Regions from separate parts of the Agrobacterium sp. 5Ca39 genome, predicted to be linked through region 2. Evidence: predicted binding sites of a transcription regulator. Region 2 holds the regulator's gene; the other holds the start of a gene.
What was found. The regulator LexA, encoded in region 2, represses DNA repair genes until DNA is damaged. The targets are predictions, from matches to a motif close to TGTTCNNNNTGTGTTCNG.
Positions count from the first base shown of each region.

Region 1: ACZ47E_RS11815 (helicase-related protein) is a predicted target of LexA. The motif match lies at 2,255-2,272, and genes of this name have one in related genera.

Region 1 is NZ_AP026436.1:2,398,356-2,410,762, reverse strand. Features, by position in the region: gene tesB (acyl-CoA thioesterase II) at 1-740, opposite strand, end outside; gene ACZ47E_RS11820 (ubiquinone biosynthesis hydroxylase) at 827-2,041, shown strand; gene ACZ47E_RS11815 (helicase-related protein) at 2,500-5,583, shown strand; gene ACZ47E_RS11810 (RNA-binding S4 domain-containing protein) at 5,588-6,004, shown strand; gene fdxA (ferredoxin FdxA) at 6,163-6,501, shown strand; gene holA (DNA polymerase III subunit delta) at 6,566-7,603, opposite strand; gene lptE (LPS assembly lipoprotein LptE) at 7,615-8,160, opposite strand; gene leuS (leucine--tRNA ligase) at 8,153-10,783, opposite strand; gene ACZ47E_RS11785 (YggS family pyridoxal phosphate-dependent enzyme) at 10,975-11,634, shown strand; gene ACZ47E_RS11780 (DUF1013 domain-containing protein) at 11,692-12,393, opposite strand.
Region 2 is NZ_AP026436.1:1,028,418-1,040,824, reverse strand. Features, by position in the region: gene lpdA (dihydrolipoyl dehydrogenase) at 1-277, opposite strand, end outside; gene ACZ47E_RS05080 (SGNH/GDSL hydrolase family protein) at 335-979, opposite strand; gene ACZ47E_RS05075 (pyruvate dehydrogenase complex dihydrolipoamide acetyltransferase) at 992-2,362, opposite strand; gene ACZ47E_RS05070 (pyruvate dehydrogenase complex E1 component subunit beta) at 2,377-3,798, opposite strand; gene pdhA (pyruvate dehydrogenase (acetyl-transferring) E1 component subunit alpha) at 3,816-4,859, opposite strand; gene ACZ47E_RS05060 (FtsB family cell division protein) at 5,013-5,330, opposite strand; gene eno (phosphopyruvate hydratase) at 5,624-6,898, opposite strand; gene kdsA (3-deoxy-8-phosphooctulonate synthase) at 7,036-7,881, opposite strand; gene ACZ47E_RS05045 (VOC family protein) at 7,878-8,759, opposite strand; gene lexA (transcriptional repressor LexA) at 9,075-9,797, shown strand; gene ACZ47E_RS05035 (glutathione S-transferase family protein) at 10,050-10,727, shown strand; gene ACZ47E_RS05030 (ComEC/Rec2 family competence protein) at 10,747-12,407, opposite strand, start outside.

The DNA.
Region 1 (12,407 bases), 1.4 Mb from region 2:
AGCCGGCAGGGACGATGAAACCACATGGCGTGGTCCAGGCTTGCCACCTGGATCGAAGGATCGAAGATCGTCGTGCCATGGGCATAGAGCGAGGTGTCCAGCAGCGTCATGTCGGAGAGATAGGCGAGAATGGCGGATTGCAGGCGCGGATCGTCAGGTACGCTTCCAACGGCACGGACCCAGATATCCTGCTGCGGCTCCAGCTTTTCTTTTGAGATGTAGTGGGTCAGCGAGACCGGCCTGATCTCGATCGGCCGCTTGTTGCTCCAGTAGTTGCGGATCGAAGCGGGCGCCTTTGCGAGGAAAGCCGCCTGCATCTGTTCCTCGCTCATCAGTTTTTCAGGCGGCGTCACATCAGGCATCCTGATCTGATGGGTAAAACCGTCCTCGAATATCTGGAACGACGCCGACATGGAAAAAATGGCTTTGCCGTGCTGGATGGCGACCACGCGACGGGTGCAGAAACTGGCGCCATCGCGAATACGCTCGACCTGGTAGACGATGGGCACCAGCGGGTCGCCGGGACGCATGAAATAGGCGTGCAACGAATGCACGAAGCGATCGTCATCCACGGTTCTTTGCGCGGCGATCAGGGCCTGTGCAATGACCTGACCACCAAAAACCCGTTGCCAGCCGATCTGCGGGCTTTCGCCCCGGTAAAGGTTCTCTTCCAGCTTCTCAAGATCGAGCGTGGCGATGAGATTTGCCATCGGGTCTGACGATTGCAAGGGATGCGACATTTTTTCGGCCTGCTCCGGCTGTAGGAAGACGTCACATGGTCTATAGTGCGCCGATGATGCATGCACAAGATTTGAGGAGAAGCGCGATGCTGGACGTTGTGGTGGCAGGCGGCGGATATGTCGGTCTTTCCGTTGCTGTGGCAATCAAGCAGGCGGCCCCGCATCTGAATGTGCAGGTAATTGAAGCCGCTCCTGAGGATGTCTGGGCAAAGGATGTTCGCGCGTCCGCCATTATCGCAGCGGCTACCCGCATGCTCGATGTTTTCGGCATCTGGAACGAGATCGAGCCGGAAGCCCAGCCGATCCACAAGATGATCGTTACCGATTCGAAAACCGCCGATCCGGTACGTCCCGTGTTCCTGACGTTTGACGGCGCTGTGGAAGAGGGCCGGCCCTTTGCCCATATGGTTCCAAACGTCGCTCTGGTAGGCGCGTTGCGGGGCCTTTGCGCACGCCTGGGCATAGAAATCCGCCACGGCCTCAGTGTTTCCGATTTTACCGCAGGACCGCAGTCGACGGCTATTCACCTTTCCGACGGATCGACGCTCGAAGCGCGATTGCTGATTGCCTGTGATGGTGTTCGCTCGGCTCTTCGGGATATGGCTGGCATCAAGACGGTGCACTGGGCTTACGATCAGTCGGGCATCGTGACGACCGTTGAGCATGAGCGACCGCACGAAGGCTGCGCCGAGGAGCATTTCCTGCCATCCGGACCCTTCGCCATTCTGCCGTTGAAGGGAAACCGGTCTTCGCTTGTCTGGACCGAACGCACCGCCGACGCCGACAGGCTTGTGGCCGCTGACGACCTGGTGTTCGAGGAGGAGCTTGAGCGCCGGTTCGGCCACAAGCTCGGCACGATCCGCCCTGTCGGTCCCCGACGCGCCTTTCCGCTGGGTCTCACTTTGGCACGGTCCTTCGTCGCGTCGCGTTTCGCGCTCGCCGGTGATGCGGCGCACGGTATTCACCCGATCTCGGGTCAAGGCCTCAATCTGGGTTTCAAGGATGTGGCGGCTCTGGCCGAAACCGTGGTTGAAGCTGACCGTCTCGGCCTCGACATCGGCTCCCTCAATGTTCTGGAGCGGTATCAGTCCTGGCGCCGGTTCGACACCTTGCGGATGGGGGTGACCACGGATGTGCTGAACCGGCTGTTCTCCAATGATGTCGGTCCCATTCGCATCATGCGCGATTTCGGTCTCGGCGTGGTGGATCGTTTGCCGGGTCTCAAATCCTATTTCATTGGCCAGGCCGCCGGTACCACGGATGCACATGCGCCGCGCTTGCTCACCGGTGAGGCACTCTGATCTCGGCTTGTGGTGCTGGCTTCGGAACGGCTTTTCCGGGATTGGCGCTTGACAGCCGATTCCCGGATTTTCCGACCGGCGGTTTTACCGTAATGCCGAATCCGGCCAAGGACTTATCCGGATTCATAATCTGGTAGAGGCCGTGACTTCGCCAACCAGATATTGCGGAGAACAAAAGTTGAATCACGAGGAGTCAGCGATTCGTATTCGATTCGTTCGCAGACTGTTCCGCAGCCGAATCGATTTCATTTTCGCCGGATTCTTTTTTCTTGTTCAACTATCTGAATCGAAATGGAAATTTTCGTCGACTGGTTGCCTTGTAGCACTTTGCGGGTGAGGCCTATTGCCTTTGTCGGCAGGCGTTGCCATGTGTGGTGCGTGCGGCCCGTACCGTTGATGTGGGTGGCACGCCAAGCAGATGAAGTCGATTCGCGGATAGTACGTTGAATTTTCGCCCCATGATCCTGAGCGGCCGCGGTGTCACGGCCGTTCTCGGCCCCACCAACACCGGCAAGACCCATTACGCGATTGAGCGTATGGTGGCGCATGGCAGCGGTGTCATCGGCCTGCCGCTGCGCCTTTTGGCGCGCGAGGTCTATACCCGTCTGGTCGAAAAGGTGGGGGCGCCCAATGTGGCGCTGATAACCGGCGAAGAAAAAATCTCACCCCCAAAAGCCAAGTATTCCGTTTGCACAGTGGAAGCAATGCCGCGCGAAACGACGGCCGCCTTCGTTGCAATCGATGAGGTGCAGCTGGCAGGCGATCTCGAACGCGGGCATATCTTTACCGACCGGGTTCTGCATCTGCGCGGTCGGGAGGAAACGCTGCTGCTGGGGGCGGGCACGATGCGCCCGATCCTCGAAAAGCTGCTGCCGGGAATTACCGTGGTGGAGCGACCGCGTCTGTCACAGCTTTTTTATGCCGGCCAGAAGAAGATAACCCGCTTGCCGCAGCGCACGGCGATTGTCGCTTTTTCCGCCGATGAGGTCTATGCCATTGCCGAACTGGTGCGCCGCCAGCGGGGCGGCGCGGCCGTTGTGCTAGGCGCGCTTTCGCCCCGCACGCGCAATGCGCAGGTGGGTCTCTATCAGTCCGGCGATGTCGAATATCTGGTCGCGACGGACGCTATCGGCATGGGCCTTAACCTTGATGTCGATCACGTCGCTTTCGCGCAGGACCGAAAATTCGACGGTTATCAATTCCGCAATCTCAATCCGGGCGAAATCGGCCAGATCGCCGGCCGCGCCGGCCGCCATCTTCGTGACGGCACCTTCGGGGTGACAGGCCGTGTCGACCCGTTCGATGACGAACTGGTGGAGCGGATTGAGACGCATCGGTTCGATGCGGTGAAGGTGTTGCAGTGGCGGACGAAAAACTTCGATTTTTCCTCTATCGCCAATCTGCGTGCGAGCCTTGACGCTGCGCCGGCGATCCAGGGGCTTTCGCGCGCCCTGCCGGCCATCGACCAGCAGGCGCTGGAGTATCTGTCCCGTTATCCCGAAATCATCGACGTGACGACGACCGATGCACGGGTGGAAAAGCTCTGGGAGGCCTGCGCGCTTCCGGACTATCGCCGTATCGCGCCGGCGCAGCATGCGGATCTGATCTCCACGCTCTATTTCGACCTCGTCAAGCGCGGTACGGTGAACGAGGATTTCATGGCCGAACAGGTGCGTCGCGCCGACCGCACGGATGGAGAGATCGATACCTTGTCTGCGAGGATTGCGCAGATCAGAACATGGACTTATGTATCGAACCGCCCAGGATGGCTTGCCGATCCGACACACTGGCAAGAAAAGACTCGGGAAATCGAGGATCGATTGTCCGATGCGCTACATGAAAGGTTGACGAAACGCTTTGTTGATCGCAGGACATCTGTGCTCATGAGGCGCCTGAGAGAGAATGCGATGCTTGAAGCTGAAATCAGTGTAAATGGTGATGTCTTCGTAGAAGGTCATCACGTCGGCCAATTGGCCGGGTTCCGGTTCACGCCGGTGCCGGGAATGGAAGGGCCGGATCAGAAGGCCGTGCAGGCTGCGGCGCAGAAGGCGCTCGCACTCGAATACGAGGCGCGTGCCGCGCGTCTGCACGCCAGTGGAAATGGCGATCTCGCTTTGAGCTCCGATGGTCTGGTTCGCTGGCTGGGCGAGCCGGTTGCCCGTCTTTCGGCCGGCGACAATATCATGAAGCCGCGGGTGATCCTGCTGGCCGACGAGCAGCTGAGCGGTAATGCCCGTGATCACGCGCTCGCGCGGATCGAGCGTTTCGTCAACCACCAGATCGCAACCGTGCTGAAGCCGCTGGATGATATCTCCCGCGCGGAAGACCTTCAGGGTCTCGCAAAGGGTCTCGCTTTCCAGCTGGTTGAAAATCTCGGCGTGCTGTTCCGTCGTGACGTCGCGGAAGACGTGAAGTCGCTGGATCAGGACGCGCGTGCTTCCATGCGACGTTACGGCGTGCGTTTCGGCGCCTATCATGTCTTTTTGCCTGCGCTCCTGAAGCCTGCTCCGGCAGAACTTGTGACGCTGCTCTGGGCCTTGAAGAATGATGGTCTTGGCAAACCGGGTTATGGCGACCTTATTCCCGTCCTGGCTGCAGGCCGCACCTCGGTCGTTACGGATGCCAGCTACGAGCGCATGTTCTACAAGCTTGCCGGTTTCCGTTTCCTCGGAAAGCGCGCGGTGCGTATCGACATTCTCGAACGCTTGGCCGATCTCATCCGTCCGCTGCTGCAGTGGAAGCCCGGCCAGCAGCCGCGCCCCGAAGGTGCTTATGATGGCCGTCGTTTCACGACGACGACCGCGATGCTTTCCATTCTCGGCGCAACGCTCGATGACATGGAAGAAATCCTCAAGGGCCTCGGTTACCGTGCCGATCAGGTGACGGCGGAAGAGGCGCAGGCCTTCCTCGCCAGCCAGGCAGGCGCCACTGTGCCGGCTGCCCCAGAAACGACGGCGGGCGAAGAGGATAGCGCTGAGACCGAGCAGGACGAGCCGGCTTCCGAAGAGCAGGCCTCCGAAGCGGTTGCTGTTGTGGAAGGCGACGTTACCGAGGCGCCGGTCGCGGAAGCCGCCGGTGAAGAGGCTGCTGCAAATGAAGCGGCTCCGGCGGAAAGCGGTGAGGCCGCCGAGCCGAAGCCCGTGCTTCTGTGGCGTCCGGGTGGCCGCAATGAAAACCAGCGTGGTGAAAACCGTCGTCCCGGCAATCGTGGCCAGGGTCGTGAGCAGACAGCGCGCGAGCAAGGCGAGCGACGCGGCGAAGGCCGCCGTGACAATCGCGACGGGGCAAATCGCGACGCAGCCAATCGTGGCGGCGAGGGCGAGCGCAAGCGTGACGGCGGCCGTCCCGATCGCGGCAACAACCGCAATAATGATCGTCATGATCGTAGCGAGCGCAAGGACAGGCCGGAACGCAGCGACCGTGGCGGAAAGCCGCAGGGCCAGCAGCGTTTCGAGGCCAAGCCACCGCGCAAGGAAAAGCCGCTGGACCCGGATTCGCCTTTCGCAAAGCTCGCTGCCCTCAAGGAGCAGCTGAAGAAGTAAGCCTATGGGAAACAGCGAACAGCCACTGGAAAGCACGCGTCAGCGTCTGGACAAGTGGCTGTTCTTTGCTCGCATGGCTAAATCCCGTTCGCTCGCCCAGAGCTACGTTCAGTCGGGACAGGTAAAGATCAATGGCGTCGTCGTCCGCCAGCCCAGTCATGCGGTGAAGCCCGGCGACAGGCTGGAAATAAGCTTCGAGCGGATGGATAGGGTCGTGGTGGTGAAGTCGGGCGGGACGCGGCGCGGCCCCTATGAAGAAGCCAGACTTCTCTATGACGATCAGACGCCGCCGAAGGAGCCTTCCGACAGGCTGACACTCCTTGAGCAGGCAATGCGCCAGCCGGGCAGCGGACGCCCGACGAAAAAGGAGCGCAGAGCGCTCGACAGGTTTCTGTCCGACAGCGACGGCAGTACAGATTAGAATAAACCTCCAAGTCAGCACCGTTTTTCAGAATTGTTTATCCTTGCTATCTGCAAGCAAAGGCATTACGTCACTTGCGAAATTGCCCTGTCTGAATTCCGGGCGACGGCTTGTGTTCCGAAGCCCAAAGACCCGGCCTGCATATTCTGGAGTTCATCATGACATATGTCGTGACCGACAATTGCATCCGCTGCAAATATACCGATTGCGTTGAGGTCTGCCCTGTCGACTGCTTTTACGAGGGCGAAAATTTCCTCGCCATCAATCCCGACGAATGCATCGACTGTGGTGTGTGCGAACCGGAATGTCCTGCCGAGGCCATCAAACCCGATACGGAGCCGGGTCTCGACAAGTGGCTGAAGCTCAATGCGGAATATGCCGCGATCTGGCCGAACATCACCATCAAGCGCGACCCGATGCCGGAAGCCAAGGAAATGGATGGTGTCGAAGGCAAGCTGGAGCTTTATTTCTCTGCTGAGCCCGGCAAGGGCGACTGACCGCAGATTTGCGACGGTCTTGCACCAACATTTGAAAAGCCCTCGTCTGCACGAGGGCTTTTGTTTATCCGCCGCGGCCGGATTGCAGCGTGGTGGATGATAGTGTCAGTAGGGCCACGCTTTCCTCCAGACTTTGGCGCTGGCGGCTTTGCAGGATGGCCGCCTGCAGTCGGTTCATCTCGCGCGCGATCGCCGCTGGCTGCCATGTGCGCAGCGCTCTTTCGATGACCGGTTTCCGGCGAAAATGGATATGACGTCCAAGCGTCTGCATGACCTGACCGGCCTGCTGCTTTTTCTCGTCCATCTCGGCGCGCATCTGATCGAGCAGCTGGAATTGCTTGAGGCACCCCTGAAGCACGAGGAAGATCGGCGTCTTGGAAGAAATGATCTTCTGAGTGGCATGGAAAAACGCGTTTCTGTCACCCTTCAGGATGGCGTCAACGGCGTCATCGGCTGAAACCGTACTGGCATCACCGATGATGGCCAGAACATCGTCTTCCTCGATTACCTCTGCGCCGCGGCAATAAAGTGCCAGCTTGCGGATTTCGTTTCGTGAAGCGATACGGTCGCCCCCCAGCGATTCGATAAGCCGTTGCCGCGCGGCAGGCGCGATACGCAAATTGTCGCCCGAAAGTTCCTGGTCTATCAACGCGTTCAGTGCGCGCGCATCGTCCGCGTAACAGGGAATGGCTGCGATGGATCGAGCCGGTTCCGCGATCTTGCGCAGCCCCGTGCCCTTCTTGATGTCGCCTGCTTCGATGATAAGGAAGCTCGCTTCCGGCGGCGTTTCCGCCAGAATCTGGAGGGCATCCACCAGCGCCTTTTCAGCTGACGCGCCCTTGACCCAGACAAGTTTCTCGCCGCCGAAAAGACCAATGGCGTTCACCTCATCCAGCAAACGCCCCGGGTCGCCCTGGAGATCGGACGCAGTCAGTTTCAGCGACGCAAAAGCGTCGTCGGGATCTATACCCGTCTTTTTGGCGATGAGGGTTGCGCGTTCTGATACGAGACCGCGATCCGGACCGTAGAGCACGAAAACGCGAAAGCGCTCCGCCGGATTCTCGGCGAAGCGCTCGAATTCATGGGACTTTATCTCCGCCACGGCCGCCGCTCTCAGCGGCCGAGCGTGGCGGCGATATCGGTGCGGATGATTTCGGCAAGTTCGCGCGCCGCACGGTTTTCGGCGTCGCGGGTCGCCCGGATCTTGGCGAATTCCTGCTGTGGCAGATCCACCTGCGCCGTCACGCTGCGGCGTGCGGAGCGCAGGATCTGACCGTCGGAAATGCGCGTCAACACGTATTGGCCGCTCATGATGACACGGCCTGGATACGGCCCGTCGTAATTGTTGTTCGTCCGTGTGGTTAGGTCGTAATTCTGCACCTCTGTCGAGGAAGCGCTCGAGCTGACCGAAACCTTGACGTTATATTGCGCCGTCGTCGGCTGCCCAGCGCCGCCAGCCAGAAGGAAGATTAGCTGGTTGCGAACTTCCTGTCCAACTCTGCCGCCGATATCGGAGACGCTGACGGCCGCCAGCCTTTCCTTGGTCCCGGAAGCCTCGCCATAGAGCGGGCGCACCTGGCAGCCCGCCAGAAGACCAGCCATCATCACGACGGAAATTGCTGCCGCGACGCGGCTCCATCTCGAAAAAACGTCAGACAACAATGTTCACAATCCTCTGCGGAACCACGATGACTTTCTTGGGCTCGCCGCCGGCAAGAAGAGATTTGACGGCGTCCAGAGCAAGGGCAGCCGCGCGGACCGCATCTTGATCCGCATCGCGCGCGATTGTCAATTCACCGCGCTTTTTGCCATTGACCTGCACGGGCATGACCACATCGTTTTCTTCCACCAGCGACGGCACGAAGGTCGGCCATGGCGTCTCAGCCACCAGGCCTTCATTGCCCAGCGCCGACCAGCATTCTTCCGCCAGGTGTGGCGTCATGGGGGCGATGATGCGGATCAGGATTTCGACGGCGTCACGCGCTGCTGCCTTGACGTCGTCGGACTTGCCACCCGCCGCGACATCCGCAAGCGGACCGGCGAGCGCGTTGACCAGTTCATAGATGCGGGCAATGGCCTTGTTGAAGGCGAGCTTGTCCAGATCTTCCTGAACAGCCTTCAGCGTCTTGTGGGCCGCCTTGGAGGCCGCCAGCCCTTCACCCTCGGTTGCAGGCTTCGGCCTGACGGATTTCAGCTCCTCGGCAGCTTCACCGATGATGCGCCAGACGCGCTGAACGAAGCGGTTTGCGCCCTCGACGCCCGATTCGGACCAAATCACATCACGATCCGGCGGCGAGTCCGAAAGCACGAAGAAGCGTGCGGTATCGGCGCCGTACGATGCGATGATATCATCGGGATCGACCACGTTCTTTTTCGACTTCGACATCTTCTCGATCGAGCCGATCTTCACCTCTTCGCCTGATGACAGCAGGAAGGCGCGGCGTGTGCCGTCGGTTTCCTCAATCCGCAGATCTGCAGGTGGCACCCATTCGCGTGCAGTGCCTTCACCGCGGCTGTAGGTCTCATGAACCACCATGCCCTGGGTGAACAGACCCTTGAACGGCTCCTTGACATCGACATGACCTGTTTCGCGCATCGCACGGGTGAAGAAGCGCGAATAGAGCAGGTGCAGGATCGCGTGCTCGATGCCGCCGATATACTGATCCACAGGCAGCCAGTGGTTGGCGACCTTCGGATCGGTCGGTGCATCTTCCCAGGGTGCCGTGAAGCGCGTGTAATACCAGCTGGAATCGACGAAGGTGTCCATCGTGTCGGTTTCACGACGCGCGTCATGGCCGCATTGCGGGCAGGCGACGTGACGCCAGGTCGGATGCCGGTCCAGCGGGTTGCCGGGCACGTCGAAGGTCACATCGTCGGGCAGCTTGACGGGCAGGTCCTTTTTCGGAACCGGCACGACGCCGCAGACTTCGCAATGAATGACCGGGATCGGGCAGCCCCAGTAACGCTGACGGGAAATGCCCCAGTCGCGCAGACGGAAATTGACCTTGCGCTCGGCCTGAGGCGCGTTGCCCAGCGTCTGCGCAGACAGCTTCTGCACGACTGCCTCGAAGGCATCCGTCGTTTTCATGCCATTCAGGAAGCCGGAATTGATCATCACGCCGTCGTCGGTGTAGGCGGTGTCATCGACCGTGAAGCTTTCCGCATCCGGGCCCTCAGGGGCGACGACCGCCACGACCGGCAGGCCGTATTTGCGGGCGAAGTCCAGGTCGCGCTGGTCGCCGGAGGGGCAACCGAAGATCGCGCCCGTACCGTAATCCATCAACACGAAATTGGCGACGTAGACCGGCAGTTCCCAGGTCGGATCCAGCGGATGGACGACCTTGACGCCGGTATCGATGCCCTTCTTTTCAGCCGTTTCCAGCGCGGCCAGAGACGTGCCATGGCGGCGGCATTCATCGCAGAATTCGGCGATCGCAGGATTTTTTTCCGACAGTTCTTTCGCCAGCGGGTGGTCGGCTGCAATGGCCAGGAAGGAGGCGCCGAACAGCGTGTCGGGGCGTGTGGTGTAAACCGTGATGTCAGAGAAGCCTTCCGGTGCCGTGTCAGCAACAGTCTGCCAGCGCAGCGACAGGCCTTCGGAACGGCCGATCCAGTTCTTCTGCATCAGGCGCACTTTTTCGGGCCACTGATCCAGCGTGTCCAGCTCGTCCAGCAGGTCCTGGCTGAAATCGGTGATGCGGAAGAACCATTGCGTCAGTTCGCGTTGTTCGACCAGCGCACCGGAGCGCCAGCCGCGGCCGTCGATGACCTGCTCGTTGGCCAGAACCGTATGGTCGACCGGGTCCCAGTTAACCTTGGACTGCTTGCGATAGACCAGACCCTTTTCCATGAAATCGACGAACAGCGCCTGCTGGCGGTGGTAATATTCCACGTCGCAGGTCGCGAATTCGCGTGTCCAGTCCAGCGACAGACCCATGGATTTCAGCTGGCCGCGCATGGTGGCGATGTTCTGGTAGGTCCAGTCCTTGGGATGAACCTTGTTCTGCATGGCCGCATTTTCGGCCGGCATGCCGAAGGCGTCCCAACCCATCGGGTGCAGGACGTTGAAACCGCGGGCGCGCTTGTAGCGGGCGACGACGTCACCCATGGCATAGTTGCGGACATGGCCCATGTGGATGCGACCCGACGGATAGGGAAACATCTCCAGAACGTAATATTTCTCACGCGGATCGCTGTTGTCTGTCACGAAGACCTTGTCTTCGTTCCATTTTTGCTGCCAGCGCGGCTCGGCGTCGCGAGGATTGTAACGTTCGATGGCCATTGTCTAAAATTCCGGGTATCGAGGGGAAAAATGTGCGCTGACCTTCACCATGAAACGACCGGGGCGTCAAGTTTGGCGGGGCGTTCGGACGTTCAATCTTGGCCAGCGTGCCTCAAATGGTGCTAAAGCCGCTTGGCATCAAGGCGATCGGCGTCTAGTTAGCGGTTCGAACGGTTAAAAAAGGTCTTGTGATGGAAATCGAAGCACGACTTCAGGATGTCAGGCAGCGCATTGCGGATGTGGCGGAAAAATCCGGCCGCAAGGCGGCAGATGTTGCCCTCGTCGCGGTATCGAAGACCTTCGAAGCGGAAGCGATCCAGCCCGTCATCGATGCCGGCCAGCGCGTGTTCGGGGAGAACCGCGTGCAGGAAGCGCAGGGCAAGTGGCCGGCGCTGAAAGAGAAGACTGATGGCATAGAACTGCATCTGATCGGCCCGTTGCAGTCCAACAAGGCTGCGGACGCCGTGGCATTGTTTGATGTCGTCGAGAGCGTCGACCGCGAAAAGATCGCCCGCGCGCTTGCCGAGGAATGCAGCAAACAAGGCCGCAGCCTTCGTTTTTATGTGCAGGTCAATACCGGGCTCGAGCCGCAAAAGGCGGGCATCGATCCGCGTGAGACCATCGCTTTCGTGGCCCTTTGCCGGGATGAGTTGAAATTGGCTGTCGAGGGGCTGATGTGCATTCCGCCGGCAGATGAAAATCCCGGTCCGCATTTTGCGCTGCTGGCGAAGCTTGCCAAGCAATGTGGCCTGGAAAAACTCTCCATGGGCATGTCCGGGGATTTCGAAACGGCCGTCGAATTCGGCGCGACCAGTGTTCGTGTGGGCTCGGCGATCTTCGGCACGCGATAAGGCCATAAACAAAAAACCCGGCACTCAGGCCGGGTTTCGAGCATTCGAAAACGTCGATCAGTACTGATCGTCCTCGTCTTCATCCTTCTGCGTGGATTTCAGCGAGGAGAGCTTCTTGAAGACTGCATCGGCGTCGATCTGTTCGTCTTCTTCGCGCTGGAAGTTGTAATCCAGACCTTCCGTTGCCGTCGCCGGCTGCAGTGTATTGTCCAGCTCTTCGGCGGACGGCAGCGGACGGCCACGCGAGGCGCGTTCAACTTCGAGGTCAAGATCGATCTGGCTGCAGAGGCCGAGCGTGACCGGGTCCATCGGCGTCAGGTTTGCCGAGTTCCAGTGGGTGCGGTCGCGGATCTGCTCAATGGTCGACTTCGTGGTGCCGACGAGACGCGAAATCTGCGCATCCTTCAGTTCCGGGTGGTTGCGAACGAGCCAGAGAATGGCGTTCGGACGGTCCTGACGCTTGGAAACCGGCGTGTAGCGCGGGCCGCGACGCTTGGATTCCGGCACGCGCACCTTCGGCTCGGAAAGCTTCAGCTTGTGGTTCGGGTTGCCTTCGGCGCGGGCGATTTCATCGCGGGAAAGCTGTCCGGTGGCGATCGGGTCGAGGCCCTTGATGCCCTGCGCGGCTTCACCGTCGGCAATTGCCTTGACTTCAAGCGGGTGCAGTTTGCAGAACGTGGCGATCTGATCGAACGACAGCGCGGTGTTGTCAACCAGCCATACAGCCGTTGCCTTTGGCATGAGCAATTGTTGAGCCATAGATACAGTCCTTC
Region 2 (12,407 bases):
CTGCAATGCCGCGCGAGCGCGCCACGATTGCCTTGACGTCAGGCTTGATCGAGCCTTCCAGCGTCAGGCCGTACTCCTTGGCGTGGGTGGCGGTGTGCATGACATCGGCTGTGCGCAGCAGCGCCTTGGTGGGAATGCAGCCCCAGTTGGAGCAGATGCCGGCCAGATGCTCACGCTCCACGACGGCAACCTTCATGCCGAGCTGGGCTGCGCGGATCGCGGCAATGTAACCGCCCGGTCCCGAACCGATGATGATGACGTCATATGATTGAGCCATTGGAAATCCTGCCTTGTCCTATCGGGTCGCGAGCAGCGCCACGACCGGGAATTGTTCTTAAAGTCCGAGCATCATGCGGACGACGGGCTCCAGCCCCCGCCCGATGGCCCGCGTATTTTCAGCATCGAGATGAACGCCATCCACCGGCGTCGTTCGGGCGACGGAACCCGCATCGAAAAAGCCGCAATCAAGCTCGTCGGCCAGATCCCGGTAAACGGACGCCAGCATCGCCGATTCATCGATCGCATCGCGAAAGATCGCGCCCATGAACGGATTGGCCGTCTCACACAGCTGCGGCGGTGCGACGATCAGCACGTCAGGCGCCTCCCAGTCCGGCACCTGCCAGATGTGGTTGCGCGTGAGCTTCACCAGCCTTTCGACACCCTTCATGGCAACGATCGCCGATCCGTGGATTGACGGCTTCAGGTCGTTGGTGCCGAGCATTATAATCACCAGATCCAGCGGCGCATGGCTGTGCAACAACGTCGGAAGAACCCGCGCGCCGTTGCGGTCGCAATCGGCGGTGTTGTCGTCATAGGCGGTGGTGCGACCACCCAGACCTTCGTGAATCACATGCACGTCAGGACCGAGCGCCTTCTGCAAGACGCTCGGCCAAAGATCGTCATGGCTGTGCCGGCCACCCGTTTCCGCATTTGATCCCCAGGTGAGAGAATCGCCAAAGCAGAGGACCGACTTCACCATCTTACTCTCCGATCAAACCAGCATGCCCATCGGGTTCTCGATGTAGCGCTTGAAGGCGCCGATCAGTTCGGCTCCGAGCGCGCCATCGACGCAACGGTGGTCGGTGGAGAGCGTGACCGTCATGACGTTGGCGATCTTGATCTCGCCATTCTTGACGACAGCGCGTTCTTCACCCGCGCCGACCGCCAGGATGGTGGCATGTGGCGGGTTGATGACGGCGGAGAAGCTTTTCACGCCCATCATACCCATGTTGGACACGGCGGTCGTGCCACCCTGATATTCCTCGGGCTTCAGCTTGCGCTCTTTCGCGCGCTTGCCGTAGTCCTTCATCTCGTTGGAGATGGTGGAGAGCGACTTCTGTTCGGCCTTGCGGATGATCGGCGTGATCAGGCCACCCGGAATGGAAACGGCGACGCCGACATCCGAATGCTTGTGCTTGACCATGGCGCTCTCCGTCCAGGAAACGTTGGCGTCAGGCACGTCACGAAGGGCCAGCGCCAGCGCCTTGATGACCATGTCGTTGACCGACAGCTTGTAGGCCGGCTTGCCGTCCTTTTCAGGGGCTGCGGCGTTGAGCTGGGCGCGCAGCGCCAGAAGCGTATCCAGTTCGCAATCGACCGAAACGTAGAAATGCGGAACGGTCTGCTTGGATTCGACCAGACGCTTGGCAATGACCTTGCGCATGCCGTCATGCGGCACGAGCTCGTAGGAGCCCTCTTCGAACAGCTTGAGAACGGCTTCGTCCGACTGGCCCTTGGCAAGCGCCGGAGCCGGTGTGCCTGCGGATGCAGCAGCGGCGGGAGCAGCCTTTGCACCGCCGGAAGCCGCAGCTTTTTCGACGTCGGTCTTGACGATACGGCCATGCGGGCCGGAACCGGAAACGGCCGAAAGGTCGAGACCGGCTTCCTTGGCGAGACGACGTGCCAACGGCGAAGCGAAGATGCGCTCGCCGGACTTGGAAACCGGCGCTGGCGTGGACGAGGCAGCGGGCTGGTCGGCAACCGGCTTTTCAGCCTTCGCCGGGGCAGCCTCTTCCTTCGGCGCTTCCGCCTTGACGGCGTCCTGCTTGGGGGCCTCCGTCTTTGCCTCAGCCTTGGCGGGAGCGGCATCGCCGCCCTTTGCCGCCTCGGCCACATCTTCGCCATCGGCGGCGAGGATTGCGATGAGGGCGTTGACCTTTACGGCTTCCGTGCCGGCCGGAACGACAAGCTTGGCGACGGTGCCCTCGTCGACGGCTTCCACTTCCATGGTCGCCTTATCGGTCTCGATCTCGGCGATCACGTCACCGGGTGCGACCTTGTCGCCTTCCTTGACCAGCCACTTGGCCAGATTGCCCTCTTCCATCGTCGGAGAAAGGGCAGGCATGGTGATGTTGATAGGCATCGAAACGCCTCCCCTTACTTGTAGCAGACGGTTTTGACGGTCTGGACGACTTCATCGACATTCGGAAGCGCCAGCTTCTCCAGATTGGCCGCATAAGGCATCGGAACGTCCTTGCCGGCAATCGTCAGGATCGGCGCGTCGAGATAATCGAAAGCAGCGCGCTGGACCTGGTTGGAGATGAAGTCACCGACCGATGACTGCGGGAAGCCTTCTTCGACAGTGACGAGACGGCCTGTCTTTTTCACCGATTCGATAACGGTCGGCAGGTCCATCGGGCGGATGGTCCGCAGGTCGATCAGTTCGACGTCGATGCCGAGCTTTTCGAGTTCCGCAACAGCCTTCACCGCATAGGTCATGCCGATGCCGAAGGAAACGATGGTTGCGTCCTTGCCCTTGCGATGAATGCGCGCCTTGCCGATCGGCAGCACGAAATCATCGAGCTTCGGCACTTCGAAGCTCTGGCCGTAGAGAATTTCGTTCTCGAGGAAGATGACCGGGTTCGGATCGCGGATGGCGGCCTTCAAAAGACCCTTCGCATCGGCAGCCGTATAGGGCATGACGACCTTGAGGCCCGGAATATGGCTGTACCATGCGGCGTAACATTGCGAGTGCTGGGCCGCAACGCGGGCAGCAGCACCCGAAGGACCACGGAACACCATCGGCGCGCCCATCTGGCCGCCCGACATGTACAGGGTCTTCGCTGCCGAGTTGACGATCTGGTCGATCGCCTGCATGGCGAAGTTGAAGGTCATGAATTCGACGATCGGCTTCAGGCCGGTCATGGCTGCGCCGACGCCGATGCCGGCAAAGCCGTGTTCGGTGATCGGGGTGTCGATGACGCGGCGCTCGCCGAATTCCTGCAGCAGGCCCTGGGTAATCTTGTAGGCGCCCTGATATTCGGCGACTTCTTCACCCATGATGAAGACTTTTTCATCGGCGCGCATTTCTTCGGCCATGGCGTCACGCAGCGCTTCACGCACCGTCGTCATCACCATTTCGGTGCCTTCCGGAATGTCCGGGTCAGCGGCAACGTCGATCTTGGGCGCTGCCGGAACCTTCGCGGCTTCCTTGGAAGCGCTCGGCTCTTCGGTCGCTTCGCGGGTCTTGCCGCCAGCGGCATCAGAACCGGAATTGGCAGCTTCGGCCTTCGGCTCTTCCTTCTTGGCAGAGGAAGAGATGTCGTCGGCGCTTTCGCCTTCCTGGATGAGCACGGCGATCGGGGTGTTGACCTTGACGCCTTCGGTGCCTGCATCGATCAGCAGCTTGCCGATGACGCCTTCATCCACGGCTTCCACTTCCATGGTCGCCTTGTCGGTTTCGATTTCCGCGATGACGTCGCCGGAGGTGACCTTGTCGCCTTCCTTTTTAAGCCATTTGGAAAGCGTGCCTTCCTCCATGGTCGGGGAAAGGGCGGGCATAAGAATTTCTACAGGCATGGGTTTCCCTTTCCCGATCAGAGCAGAATGTCGGTGTAGAGCTCGGACGCATCCGGCTCGGGGTCGTTCTGGGCGAAGTCGGCGCTGTCGGCAACGATATCACGGACATCCTTGTCGATGGCCTTGAGTTCGTCTTCGCTGGCCCAGCCCTGCTCCAGAAGGCGTGCTTTCACCTGCTCGATCGGATCGTGTTCCGAACGCATCTTCTGCACTTCGTCCTTGGAACGGTATTTCGCCGGGTCGGACATGGAGTGACCGCGGTAACGGTAGGTCAGCATTTCCAGAATGATCGGACCCTTGCCGGAACGGCAATGTTCAAGCGCCTGATCGGCCGCCGCCTTGACGGCGCGCACATCCATGCCATCCACCTGAATGCCTGGAATGCCGAAGGACTGGCCACGCAGCGAATAGTTCGACTGGGCGGTGGCGCGGGCGGTCGAGGTGCCCATGGCATAACGGTTGTTTTCGACGATATAGATGATCGGCAACTTCCAGAGAGCGGCCATGTTGAAGCTCTCATAGACCTGGCCCTGGTTCGCCGCGCCGTCACCGAAGTAGGTCACGGAGACGTTGTCGTTACCGCGATAGCGGTTGGCGAATGCGAGGCCGGTGCCGAGCGACACCTGGGCGCCGACGATGCCGTGACCGCCATAAAAATGCTTCTCTTTCGAGAACATGTGCATGGAGCCGCCCTTGCCTTTCGACAGACCGCCCTTGCGGCCGGTCAGTTCGGCCATGACGCCACGGGCGCTCATGCCGCAGGCGAGCATGTGACCATGGTCGCGATAGGCGGTGATGACCTGGTCGCCCTCTTTCTGAGCCATCTGCATGCCAACGACGACAGCTTCCTGGCCGATATAGAGGTGACAGAAACCACCGATGAAGCCCATGCCATAGAGCTGGCCGGCCTTTTCTTCAAAACGGCGGATCAAAAGCATTTCACGATAGGCGTGAAGCTCTTCTTCCTTCGAGAAGTCGGGGCTGTTCTTGCCGGTGAATTCGGTTGCGGACTTTGCCGTTGTCTTGCGGCCGGATACGGTCGCTGATTTTCGCGGCGCCATTCATCCCTCCCTGAGTTGCCGTTTGAATGGATAGAGTGGCGCGTACCATATGCAAGAAAGCGCCATGCAGCAATGCTTTAAACGCATGGCACATATTCACGCTAAGATGCTGTGAATAAATCAAAAATGTTGAATTAACCTAATCTCGGTTAATCAGAAATATGTGTTCATGATGACGATTTCGTCCGTTCGGGACATGTTCAGCTGGTACCGGGAAATCTCGTCGATCATGTCCCGTTCAAGCGAACCGTCACTCAACAGTTCCACCTGACGCTCCAGCGCCACGCGCGCCTGTGTCAGCTTTGCAAGCTCCGCCGTCCGGGTAATACGCTGCCGTTCCAGCCGCTCCGTTGCCTGAAGGCCGAAATCGCCATGGATCGAATGATAACCGAAGTAGGAAAGAAAAGCGATGGTAATGGCTGGAACGATCAGCCGACCGAATCGTCTCTTTTTATGATGCCTGGTCCACATGCCGGAGAGATGCCTCAAAACGCGTAACGTGAGTCTGAGACTAGAGCGGATTGTTTAACTATCCGTTGACCTTAAATTCCAATCGGCAATTGGGCATGAAAAAGCCCGCCGGAGGGCGGGCTGGATTGGCGGGGGACCTGCCCTCCCCACCGTCATCCTCGCCCTTGAGGCGAGGATCCAAAAACGTACCGTGGTGGATCCTCGGGTCAAGCCCGAGGATGACATCTCATATGTAGATGCGTTTTTCACCACCTATGCCCGCAAGACAGCGGGCCCAGAAACCCGAACGCAAATTAACCGCGCAGGATTGAACGGCCGGCGTAAGCAGCCTGGGGGCCGAGCATTTCCTCGATACGGATCAGCTGGTTATACTTTGCGAGCCGGTCGGAACGGGCAAGCGAGCCGGTCTTGATCTGACCGCAGTTCGTGGCAACTGCGAGATCGGCGATGGTCGAATCTTCGGTCTCGCCCGAACGGTGCGACATGACGGCGGTGTAGCCGGCCTTGTGGGCGGTTTCGACCGCGTCCAGCGTCTCGGAAAGCGAACCGATCTGGTTGACCTTGACGAGGATGGAGTTGGCGACGCCCATCTTGATGCCGTCGCGAAGACGCGCGGAGTTGGTGACGAAGAGATCGTCGCCGACCAGCTGGCACTTATTGCCGATGAGATCGGTCAATGTCTTCCAGCCGTCCCAGTCGTCTTCAGCCATCCCGTCTTCGATGGAAATGATCGGGTACTTGGCAACGAGGTCAGCAAGGTATTCAGCCATGGCGCCCGATTCCAGCGTGCGGCCTTCACCCTCGAGAACGTATTTGCCGTTTTTGAAGAATTCGGTCGATGCACAGTCGAGGCCGACATACATGTCTTCGCCCGGACGGTAACCGGCCTTTTCGATCGACTTCATGATGAAATCGAGCGCGGCAGGCGCGCTTTCGAGACCGGGAGCGAAACCGCCTTCATCGCCGACATTGGTGTTGTGGCCCTGCGCGGACAGTTCTTTCTTCAGCGTGTGGAACACTTCCGAACCCATGCGCACGGCTTCGCGGATGTTTTCTGCGCCAACCGGCAGGATCATGAATTCCTGGAAGTCGATCGGGTTGTCGGCGTGGGCCCCGCCGTTGATGATGTTCATCATCGGAACCGGCAGCAGATGCGCGTTCGGGCCGCCGACATAACGGTAGAGCGGCAGGCCGGAGGCTTCGGCAGCAGCCTTGGCGATGGCGAGCGACACGCCGAGAATGGCGTTGGCGCCAATGCGCGACTTGTTCGGCGTGCCGTCCAGCGCGATCATCATCTGGTCGATCTGGATCTGGTTTTCAGCATCGAAGCCGCCGATGGCGTCGAAGATTTCGGTGTTGACGGCTTCAACGGCCTTTTCCACGCCCTTGCCGAGATAACGCTTGCCGCCATCACGCAGCTCAACCGCCTCATGCGCGCCGGTGGAGGCGCCCGAAGGAACGGCGGCACGGCCCATGGAGCCGTCTTCGAGGTACACATCGACTTCAACGGTCGGGTTGCCGCGGCTGTCGAGGATTTCGCGCGCGATGATATCGGTAATGGCAGTCATGGTCTCTCCCTTGGGAATGGAACAGATATTTTCCGTCGCCTGTCTTAGACGATGGCGAAGAAATTACAATGACGGCAGGCCGTAGAAAGGGAACCACCGCCATTTAAAATCGATTGGCACGGCACCGCGCCCGCCGCTCAGGCTTTCGCGATGGCGTCGAAGGCCAGCAGCTTTTCGAGCAGTTTCGGCATATCCTTCAGGTGAACCATGTTCGGGCCGTCAGAAGGCGCATTGTCCGGGTCCTCATGGGTCTCGATGAAGAGGCCTGCGACACCAACGGCGACAGCTGCGCGAGACAGCGTTTCGACAAATTCCCGCTGACCGCCGGTGGAACCGCCCTGCCCGCCCGGCTGCTGCACCGAGTGGGTGGCGTCGAAGACAACAGGTGCGCCGAGGGATGCCATGATCGGCAGAGAACGCATGTCGGAGACCAGCGTATTGTAGCCGAAGGACGCGCCGCGTTCGCACAGCAGCACATTGGGGTTGCCGCTTTCATTCAGTTTGGCGAGCACGTTCTTCATGTCCCATGGCGCCAGGAACTGGCCTTTCTTGACATTGATGACTCGGCCGGTTTTTGCGGCGGCAACGAGAAGATCGGTCTGACGGCTGAGGAAGGCCGGGATCTGCAGCACATCCACCACTTCGGAAACGATGGCGCACTGTTCTTCGGTGTGAATGTCGGTCAGGACCGGAAAGCCGAATTCCTTCTTGAGATCGGCAAAGACCTGCATGGCACTGTCCAGACCGATGCCACGCTTGCCGGAAAGCGAGGTGCGGTTCGCCTTGTCGAAGGATGACTTGTAAACGAGGCCGATTCCGAGCCCGTCACAAAGCTCCTTCAAGACACCCGCAATCATGAAGGCGTGCTCCCGGCTTTCCATCTGGCAGGGGCCGGCGATCAGTGAAAAACGCTCGCTATTGCAAAAGGAAACCTTGCTGGCGCCCTGGCCGGCGGTGACTTTGAGATTGTTCGTGACGCTCATCTTTTTTCCTCGAAGGCGAAATCGACGCCCTGTCCGGGTGCTGCGGGCACCACCAGACGGCCGCCCGCTTCTGCGCTGGACACGCCATTAGCAGCAAGTACCGTCGCTGTCACGGCAAGATCGTCAACGGAAAAGACGACGCCCATGCCGCGCAGGCCCTCACCGTTTTTTCCCGCAGCCTTCGGGTCGACGCCAGAAAGGGCGGGTCTTTCACTCAGCCTCACCCTTGCATTGCCGGTTTCGAAAACGACATCACCATCCGGAGACACAACGCCGTTGCAGCCGAAAACCGTTTCTATCAAGTGGGTGTCACTCCGCGTACCGGAACACAGCACGATCTCGCGAAGGCCCAGAACTCCGTTCTGGTGACGTTCCAGTGCAGCACGGTCCCCCGGCAGTGCCTGCAGGCGTTGACAACTGAAGAGGAAGAAATCCGCAGCCGATCCGCTTGCCGCGAAAGCAAGCCGGAACGCCGCCTCGCCTGACGATCCGTCCGGCATTTGCATGGGCCGCGAAAATTCGAAGACCTCGCCGGCCGATACGCCGGACGCCACGAATCTCCGGTGATCGGCACGAGCGTCAGCAGTGGAGGCCACAAGGGCAGAAAAACCTTCCTGTCCGTACGATCGCCGGAATGCCTGATCCCTGCCGGTGAAAACATCGCCTCTCTCGACCGACGCGATATAGCTGACCCGGTCAGCAATTGTCAGAGGCTCCAGATAGGTGCCATCCCTGAAGAACACACAGGCATTCTCCGTGCCGAACGGATGGAGAGCCTGTGGCGCGACCGTAAAGCCAAGGACCTTGAGCCGCGCGGCCGCTACCGCAAGGTCCCGAGCGGGCAGAACGAGATGATCGACGCGATGCCTGTCAGCCATAAATCTTGCCTTTTTGACGCGCCCGGCGCAGATGCCGGGTATTGAAGCTGACAAAAGCACGAAGAGCGCCGGGAATGCAAATGACCGGCCTGCGCGTCGATTCCGGTATCGGCAAAGGCTGGAGTTCAAGAAAGCGACGGCATCCCGCCCGTCAGTCATCGTTTCCCGCTTCGGCGTTGTCCCTAAGATCAAATCACGATCAGAGACGCATCCTTCACGAAATTTTAGGGGATTGCGGAACACATATGGAACATATAGTGTTCGTTCTGTATTTGTTTCGCGACTTCAACGACGATTCTCAAGGGTGTTTTCCTCATGCTCACGCGCAAACAGCAGGAATTGCTTCTCTTCATTCATGAAAGAATGAAAGAGTCCGGCGTGCCGCCCTCCTTCGATGAAATGAAGGACGCACTCGATCTTGCCTCCAAATCCGGCATCCACCGGCTGATCACCGCTCTGGAAGAGCGAGGGTTCATTCGCCGGCTACCTAACAGGGCGCGAGCGCTTGAAGTGATCAAGCTGCCGGAGGCCTATGTGCCCGGTGCGAGGCCGCAACGGGGCTTCTCGCCGAGCGTTATTGAAGGCAGCCTCGGCAAGCCCAAGATGCCAGAGCCCGCCCCTGCCCCAAAGGCGCCTGCGAACGATATAGCAGGCGTGGCAACCGTGCCCGTCATGGGCCGGATCGCTGCCGGTGTGCCGATCTCAGCCATTCAGAACAATACGCATGACGTGGCGGTTCCGGTGGACATGCTTGGCTCGGGCGAACATTACGCGCTCGAGGTCAAGGGCGATTCGATGATCGAGGCCGGCATCTTCGATGGCGATACCGTCATCATTCGCAACGGTAACACCGCCAATCCCGGCGATATCATCGTGGCGCTGGTGGATGACGAGGAAGCGACGCTGAAGCGCTTCCGTCGCAAAGGCGCTTCGATCGCACTTGAAGCAGCAAACCCTGCCTATGAGACCCGCATTTTCGGACCTGATCGGGTTAAAATCCAGGGCAAGCTGGTAGGGCTGATCCGCCGGTATCATTGATGCTGCTGCCGGTCCGGATAAGGCCGGAGCGGTCGATGAGCGATAAATCAGGCCTTCAAGATGAACGGCGCGTCATTCCACTCGAGTGATGCGCCTTTTCTTTTTAATGGCGGCGAAGGCGGCTTTGCCAGAGGACGTCGGCAGGGATGGCGCCCCACCCATCAATTGGCGTTATGGGAGCGATGGATTCTTTGCGATATTCCGGGCCGGGCCGCTGGTATAAAAACCCGCTTCACAATCAGGAGACCCGCAATGTACGATCTTTATATCGCCAACAAGAATTACTCCTCCTGGTCGCTGAGGCCATGGGTCCTGATGCGCACGCTCGGTATCGCCTTCGAGGAGAAACTCGTCCCGTTTGGTGAAGGCGTGTCATTCTCCACCTTTTCCCCAACTGGCAAGGTGCCTTGCCTCGTCGATGATGGCGTGACGATTTGGGAGTCACTCTCGATCGCCGAATATCTTGCCGAACGTCATCAAGGGGTATGGGCAAGCGACAAGCATGCGAGAGCCTGGTCGCGGTCGGCAGCAAGCGAAATGCATGCGGGATTTTCGTCCCTTCGCAATCTCTACCCCATGTCCGTTGGCGTTCGTGTCAGACCGAACGTCAGCGATGCCGGGCTTGCGGCGGATATAAAGCGTGTCGATGCGTTGTGGAGCGAGGGCCTGTCGAATTTCGGCGGTCCCTATCTCGCCGGTCAGAAGTTCACGGCGGTGGATGCCTTCTACTGCCCTGTGGCACTCCGTTTCCAGACGTATGGCGCAGACCTTTCTCCTGCGGCAAAAGCCTATTGTGAGCGACTGCTCGCTCTGCCTTCCATGCGCGAATGGTATGAGGCGGGACTGAAGGAGACCTGGCGTGACGCGGCACATGAAGAGGAGATCGCCGGAATCGGCGAATTGACGATGGATCTACGCGCAAAGGCCTGACGATCCTTGCCGGTGGCGATCATTGCGACGCCGCCAGCAGACGGGTGATCGTTTCAGGCAATTCACGGTCGAAACGCCCGGTTTTCCAGTCATAATATCGATGTTCACTCCACGGGCGGTTTGCGCCCGCGGTTGACGCCCGTAGCCGACCGACAACGCCGGGCTGATCGCTCCTCGCGAAGTCTATCTCCACGGAACCGATGCGCCGCAATATGTCGCGGTTGAGGAGTAACGCGCCCGAGCGACACTGTGCAAACGACGTTCTGCGGGAAACAATGACGATGTCGGCAATGTCACATGCCTTTCCGGCGAGGCGGCCGTCTTCCAGTACGATGATCCATTCGCCGCTTTCCGCACGCGCCACGCACCAGCGACCTGACTTGCATGTAAAAATTCCAGGCGCTGCATCCTTCAACGCAGCCGCCATGTCTCGTCCCACAGCCTTTATTTCGTCCCGCGTGAGCTTTGATTTCTTGGTGAGTGCGATGCCGGACGCGGTTGGAACGTCTTTTCTGAGGATAACGGGCGCGAGCGGTTTCTCCGGAAGCAGCAGCGCCCTTTGCCACTGGTCATAGATGAAGCCATGCGGCCGGGTTTTTGTGGCATAAACCTTGTTCTCGTCCAGAAGCGCGACCAGAGAACCGTCTTCGTAAACGAGGAGATCGGGCAGATCGCGCTGAGATGTCGCTGCCGAGAGGCCGAAGGCAAGCAGCAGAGGCGGAATGCCCAAAAGCGCAAGGCGGCTGCGCAGCAGGGTCAGCAGCAGGAAGCCAGCCGAGGCGATGCCGATGAACCAGCCATGCGGACGTCCGGTCGCGGCGCTGCCACCCCAGGAGGCGACTTCGTCCGCGACCTCTATGACCAGCGCCATGCCATGGCCCATGACCTTCAGGAATGGCGCGTCGAGCCCGAACGGCATCAGCAGCATGGCAATCAGACCGAAGGGCATGACGATCAGCGACATGAGCGGCGTGGCGGCGAGATTGGCAAAAAGTCCGTAGGTGGTGACACGCTGGAAATGTTCGGCAGAATAGATTGCTGTCGAAAGCCCACCGATCAGCGACGTTGTGATAACGCCGCCGATCACGGCACCTGCCGTTTGCGCTACCGTCACCCAAGCCGGTTTTCGCCCGGTAAAAAGACGCTCGCGGTCAATGCGCCAGCGGCTCCAGGCTGCATAGGCAGAAACGAGCGCGATCGTTGCGGCAAATGACATCTGAAAGCTTGGACCCATCACTTCGGACGGGGACAGCGCCAGTATCACGAGGGCGGAGAGCGCAACATTTCTCAGGCTGAGCGAGGGCTGATCGAAGAGCACCGCAATCAGCATCACGGACATCATCAGCCAGGCCCGCTCGGCGGAAACTGCGAAACCGGAAATCAGATAGTAGCAAAGTGTCATCAGGAGCGCTGCGAAGGCGGATATCTTCTTGACCGGCCATCGCTGGGCAAAGGCTGGGAAAAGGCTGAATGCGAGCCTCATGCCGACAAAGAAGATGCCTGATGCCAAGGCCATGTTGAGCCCGGATATGGCAACGATATGAGCCAGCCCCGAGACCCGCAGCGCCTCCATGGTTTCCGGCGATATGGCTTGTCTCTCATCGGTGACGATGGATGCAGCGAAGGCACCCGCATCGCCGCCGATCGTCGTGCGAATGCGCTCGGCGACGGCGGCACGCA